DNA from 2 places in the Rhodococcus jostii RHA1 genome. Region 1 is predicted to be linked to the other one. Evidence: riboswitches for the same ligand, from Rfam matches in the RefSeq annotation. Region 1 holds a riboswitch; the other holds the start of a gene.
The links. A riboswitch is a leader RNA that binds a small molecule or an ion and turns the genes downstream of it on or off. The one in region 1 is predicted to bind S-adenosylmethionine.
Positions count from the first base shown of each region.

Region 2: another riboswitch for S-adenosylmethionine. It lies ahead of RHA1_RS30485 (bifunctional o-acetylhomoserine/o-acetylserine sulfhydrylase); the one in region 1 lies ahead of RHA1_RS53530 (putative leader peptide).

Region 1 covers NC_008268.1:2,356,778-2,359,977, forward strand. Annotated here, with positions in the region: gene RHA1_RS10850 (ABC transporter permease) at 1-158, opposite strand, end outside; gene RHA1_RS10855 (ABC transporter substrate-binding protein) at 162-1,796, opposite strand; gene RHA1_RS53530 (putative leader peptide) at 1,949-2,032, opposite strand; SAM riboswitch class I at 2,037-2,130, opposite strand; gene RHA1_RS10860 (NtaA/DmoA family FMN-dependent monooxygenase) at 2,178-3,200, opposite strand, start outside.
Region 2 covers NC_008268.1:6,722,596-6,725,795, forward strand. Annotated here, with positions in the region: gene metX (homoserine O-acetyltransferase MetX) at 1-312, opposite strand, end outside; gene RHA1_RS30485 (bifunctional o-acetylhomoserine/o-acetylserine sulfhydrylase) at 309-1,592, opposite strand; SAM riboswitch class IV at 1,707-1,827, opposite strand; gene RHA1_RS30490 (NADP-dependent isocitrate dehydrogenase) at 2,102-3,200, shown strand, end outside.

The sequences.
Region 1 (3,200 bases):
ACGGCGGCCGCGTCGACCGTCGTTCCGGTGGACGCCGAGTCGACGGCGATACTCACCGGGTCGGACGGCAGCAGGAACAGCACGGCGAACGACACGGTGAACGTCGCCCACAGGACGGCGATCGCCTGCAGCACGCGGAGTCCGAGGTAGCGAATCATGGCTCAGCGTCCGCTGATCCAGGTGTCGAAGAACTGGAGCCGGGCCGAGGCCTCGAACTTCAGGTCCTGCACGTTGGGGCCGGCGCCGATCGCCTGCGACAACTCCACCGTGGGGATCCACAGGCCGTTGTCGAGCACCTGCTGCTGGGCGTCGGCGACGAGCGCGCTCCGCTCGGTGGTGTCGGTGGCGGCGAGTTGCTTCGCGAGCACGTCGTCGAGCGCGGGAATGGGTCCGCGGTTGTTCAGGTTGCGGCCGTCGAGGCCGAACTGGGTGCGGAGGATGTCACCGTCGGCGCGGGTGCTGTTGTAGTAGGTGGCGTCGAAGTCCTTGGAATTCTGGCGGGCGGTGGCCTCCGGAGTGGACACGAGATTCAGCTGCAGATCCACTCCCACCTCTTTGAGCTGCTGCTGCACCAGTTCGAGGATGGCCTGGTTGCCGGCGAACACGGAGCTGAACAGAACGGGGAAGCTCAGCTTCTGACCGCCCTTCTCGCGGATGCCGTCGGCACCGGGAACCCAGCCCGCCTGATCCAGGATCGACTTCGCCTTCTCCGGGTCGTACGTCACGTCCGGCAGCGCCACGTAGCCCGGGGTGCGGCTGGCCAGCGTGCTGGTGGCGGGTTTGAAGTTGGGCCCGAGTACGGTGTCGACCAGTTCCTGCCGGTTGATCGCCGGGACCAGCGCGCTGCGCACGACGGGGTCGACGAGCGGTCCGCGAGTCACGTTGGGCTGGAAGCCGAACGGGGTCCCGGGGTTCGACGTGGTGAGCACCTGCCCGCCCGCGCCTTCGATCTGCGGGGCGTCCTGCGGCAACGCGTCACTGATCGCGTCCAGCTGTCCCGAGGACAGGCTGCCCGTGCGGACACCGGATTCGGGCACGACACTGAACTCGATGGTGTCGAGGTACGCCTCGCCGTCGTGGCCGAACACGTCCGAACCCCAGTTGTATCCGGCGCGCTTGGCGAGGGTCACCGACTTGTCCTGCTGGTAGTCGGCGTACGTGAACGGCCCGGTGCCCGAGATGTTGCCGGTGCACCGCTCTTCGGCGGACTTCGCGACGGACGCATCGGACAGGATGCCCAGCTGCGGGGTGGACGACGCCTGCAGGAACTGCGCGTTGGGTGCGGCGAAGTCGACCTGCGCGGTCAACGGGTCGATCACGGTGGTACCGGTGTAACCGGCGAGGTAGCTGGCACCGAGCGGGGCCTTGGCGCCGGAGAGGGTCTTCACGATGGCGTCGAGATTCTTCTTCACCGACTCCGCGGTGAAAGGTGTTCCGTCACTGAACGTGACCCCCTCCTTCAGGTGGAATGTGAAGGAGGACGCGTCGGCGTCGGTTTCCCAGTTCTCGGCGAGCCACGGTTTGAGTTCGCCCGTCTCCGGGTCCTGGTCGGTGAGCGAGTCCACCACCTGACGAGCCACGTAGATCGTCTGATTCGTGCCCGACTGCGCGGGGTCGGCGCACGTCGGTGCCTGGGAGAGGCCGTAGCGGAGTGTTCCGCCCGGCTGTGCGGGGCCCGCATCCGCGGAGGAACTGCTGGAACCGCCACCGCAGGCGGTGAGCGCCGTGGCCAGCACGGCGGCGGCGCCGATACCTGCTGCGATGCGGGCACCGCGGTGGGGCGAGGACAAAAGCACTGATGGCACCGAGAACTCCGTGATCTCGAAGAAGTGCCGTGCGCGCTGCCCGTCGTATCGGCAGCGCTCACGCGCACAGGAAGGTGAAGGACACCGGATCCGACGCGGATGCGGTGTGAAGAGCCGGAACCCCGAGGGATCGAGGTGGCAGGTCAGCTGTGACAGATCGAGGTGGACAGCCGGCAGAGATCGACGTGCAGGCGCCCCCAGGCGCTCACGAAACCTTCGGTCAACATCGTTCCTCCATCGATCCCGGCGGTAGCACCCGCACCCGCAGGGCGGGGGGTTGCTGCGACGTCAACGAGCCAGGTCTCTCGGTCGCTCTGGATGGTCGTTACCGAGTGTAAGAGATCGCCGGTCGTGGCGCCACACGGACCCCCGCTACCCGACCACCTGCCGGGACTCGACCTCCCGCCGCGACAGGGCGGGCCGGAGCCCGAGGTGCTCACGCAGGGTGGAGCCTTCGTATTCCGTTCGGTACGAACCTCGCTCCTGCAATTCGGGCACCAGCAGGTCGACGATCTCGTCGAGTCCGGTGGGCACCAGATACGGCGAAATGTTGAACCCGTCCGTGGCGCCACTGCGAACCCACCGGGTGAGTTCGTCGGCGACCTGCCCGGGAGTACCGGCGAAACCGGAGCGCTGGGTGGTCGCGATCGCAACCTGACGCAGCGACAGGCTCTGCGCCTCTGCCAGGGCCCGCCATTCCCGGGCGATGGCGAGCGGATCCTTTCCGTCACGCGCCGCCCCACGGGTGACGGAGATCGGCGCGGGCACCGGATCGAATTCGGGCAGTGGGCCGTCCGGGTCGCGATCGGACAGATCGCGGCCCCACACCTGACCCACCAGCGACAACGCCGTCTGCCCGGTGTACTGGCCCTCGAGAACCCAGCGCACCTTCTCCTCCACCTCGGACGCGTTCTCCGCGAGCACGATCTGCGTGCCCGGCAGAATCTTGACGTCGTCCTCGGGACGCCCGGCACGACGCAATCTCGCCCTGATGTCCTCGGCGAAAGCGAGCGCCTCGTCGAAATGCGTTCCGTGCCGGGAGAAGATCACGTCGGTGTGCGCGGCCGCGAAGTCCCGGCCCGCCGGTGAGTCGCCGGCCTGGAAGATGACGGGATGCCCCTGGGCGCTGCGCGGCAGCGTCGGAGTGATCGTGACGTCGAACTGCGACGTGCGCCGGGACACCTCCCGCACCCCGTCCGGGGTCGACCACGACGGTGCGTCGGTGCTCGTCGCGACCGCGCCGTCGGCCCACGCATCCCAGATCGCCCGGGCGGTGTCGAGGAACTGCCCGGCCCGCTCGTACCTGTCCGCGTGATCGAGGAAGCCGCCGCGCCGGAAGTTCTCACCGGTCCACGCGTTGTCCGTGGTGACGGCGTTCCAGCCGGCACGGCCACC
Region 2 (3,200 bases), 4.4 Mb from region 1:
GCCACCGAGGACGTTGGTCGCGATGACGCACCATTCGTCGGTGTCGATCGGCGCACCGGGACCGACCATCCCGGTCCACCAGCCGGGGGAGGGGTGTTCGTCGGTGACGGGTCCGGTGACGTGGGAGTCGCCGGTGAGGGCGTGCTCGACGAGCACCACGTTGTCCCGGTTCGGGGACAGCTCACCCCATCGCTGCACGGCGAGGGACACCGACGGGATCACTGTTCCGCTCTCGAGTTCGAGCGATCCGATGTCGATGGTGCCGAGACGTCCGTCCGCCACGGGCAGGTTCTGTACAGCGCTCACGGTCAAGATGCCGCCGCCGTGAGTCCGGTCTCGATATCGGCGATGATGTCGTCGATCCCTTCGATGCCTACAGCCAGGCGGACCAGTCCGGGGGTGACGCCGCTGGCGGCCTGCTCCTCGGGGGTCAGCTGGGAGTGTGTGGTGGACGCCGGGTGGATCACCAGCGAGCGGACGTCGCCGATGTTCGCGACGTGGCTGTGCAGGGTGAGCGCGTTGACGAACTTCTTGCCGGCGTCGATGCCGCCGGCGAGTTCGAACGTCACGATGGCGCCCGCACCCCGCGGCGCGATCTGCTTCGCCCGGTCGTGCCAGGGCGAGGACGGAAGCCCGGCGTATCCGACGGACACGACCTCCGGCCGCGCCTCCAGGTACTGGGCGACGGCGGTCGCGTTGGACACGTGCCGTTCCATCCGAAGGCTCAGCGTCTCGAGACCCTGGGCGATGAGGAACGCGTTGAACGGGGAGATCGCCGAGCCGAGGTCGCGGAGCAGCTGCACGCGCGCCTTGAGGGCGAACGCAGGCGGTCCGAGTTCGGAGTAGACGACGCCGTGGTAGCTCGGGTCCGGGGTGGTGAAGTTGCCGTGGCGGCCCTGGGTCCAGTCGAACGTGCCGCCGTCGACGATGACTCCGGCGATCGCCGTGCCGTGGCCACCGAGATACTTGGTGGCGGAGTGCACCACGATGTCCGCACCGTGCTCGAGGGGGCGGATCAGGTAGGGGGTGGCCACCGTGTTGTCGACGATCAGGGGGAGCCCGTGCTGATGTGCGATCCCGGAGATGCCCGGCAGGTCGAGGACGTCGTTGCGGGGGTTGGAGATGGTCTCGCCGTAGAACGCCTTAGTGTTGTCCCGGACCGCGTCCTTCCACTGCTCGAGGTCGTCGGGGTCCTCGACGAACGAGACCTCGATGCCGAGCTTGGGCAGCGTGTAGTGGAAGAGGTTGTAGGTGCCGCCGTACAGCCGCGGGCTGGAGACGATGTGGTCGCCCGCCTCGGCGAGGTTCAGGATCGCGATCGTCTCGGCGGCCTGTCCGGAGGACAGCAGCAGGGCGGCGACGCCGCCTTCGAGGGCGGCGATGCGCTGCTCGACCGCGTCCTGGGTGGGGTTCATGATGCGGGTGTAGATGTTGCCCGGCTCGGCCAGACCGAACAGCGCGGCAGCGTGATCGGTGCTGTCGAACGTGTACGAGGTGGTCTGGTAGATCGGCAGCGCCCGCGCCTTGGTGGTCGCGTCGGACGTCTGCCCGGCGTGGATCTGCTTGGTCTCGAACGACCAGTTCTCGGTCATGTGCTGTCTACTCCAGTGGTCTGACGAGGCGCGACAGAGTTGCTGGTTCGTTCGCGCGCAGGGCTTGTCTGGGGTCTATCTACGACAACAACACATCATGAACCTCCGATGTCGGACCCGCGCTTGTCACCCGACTGTTGTGTGAATCAGGAAACCAGGTCATCACCCGGGGCACCCCACCGCGGTGGAGGGTTGCCGGCCAGCTAGCCGGGGCTCGTTGCTGGCACTCATGACCTGGAGTGAATCTTAGCGGCTGGGGTGGAACGACCGGAAACGGCACCGATTCACGGCCACTAGCAGGGAAAAGTTACCCGCGAGTAGGGACGGCCTGCGTGCCCCACGTCTTGCGCGCGTGGCGCATAGCAGTACGCTTGTCTTGTTTACGTGCGGTCTCCCAGCGGCCGCTTCGACCGTTTACGTTTGAAAAGCGAACCGTTCGCGGACCCACTCACAAAGTGCGCCCGCAACCGTGTAACCAGGGAAACTTCCTAGGAGGACGCGAAGCACCCATGTCCAAAATCAAGGTTGAGGGCACCGTCGTCGAACTCGACGGCGACGAGATGACGCGCATTATCTGGCAGTTCATCAAAGACAAACTGATCCATCCTTACCTGGATGTGAATCTCGAGTACTACGACCTCGGCATCGAATACCGGGACGAGACCGACGACCAGGTGACCATCGACGCGGCCAACGCCATCAAGAAGCACGGCGTCGGCGTCAAGTGCGCGACCATCACCCCGGACGAGGCACGCGTCGAGGAGTTCGGTCTCAAGAAGATGTGGCGGTCGCCCAACGGCACCATCCGCAACATCCTCGGTGGGACGATCTTCCGCGCGCCGATCATCATCTCCAACGTTCCGCGACTGGTTCCGGGCTGGACCAAGCCGATCATCATCGGCCGTCACGCCTTCGGCGACCAGTACCGCGCCACCGACTTCAAGGTCCCCGGCCCCGGCAAGGTGATGATCACCTACACGCCCGAGGACGGCAGCGAGCCGATCGAGCACGAGCTGGTGAACTTCCCCGAGGGTGGCGGCGTCGTCCAGGGGCAGTACAACTTCACCAAGTCCATCGAGGACTTCGCGCGTGCCTCGCTCAACTACGGCCTGCAGCAGAACTACCCGGTGTACCTGTCGACCAAGAACACCATCCTCAAGGCGTACGACGGCGCGTTCAAGGACATCTTCCAGCACGTCTACGAGACCGAGTTCAAGTCGGAGTTCGACGCGGCAGGACTCACCTACGAGCACCGACTCATCGACGACATGGTCGCGTCGGCGCTCAAGTGGGAGGGCGGCTACGTCTGGGCCTGCAAGAACTACGACGGCGACGTCCAGTCGGACACCGTCGCGCAGGGCTTCGGGTCGCTCGGCCTCATGACCTCCGTGCTGCTGACCCCGGACGGAAAGACGTGTGAGGCCGAGGCCGCACACGGCACCGTGACGCGTCACTTCCGTCAGCACCAGCAGGGCAAGCCGACGTCCACCAACCCCATCGCGTCGATCTTCGCATGGACCCGTGGACTCGAGCACCGCGGCAAGCTGGACAACACCCCCGACGTCATCGGCTTCGCCCAGAAGCTCGAAGACGTGGTCATCAAGACCG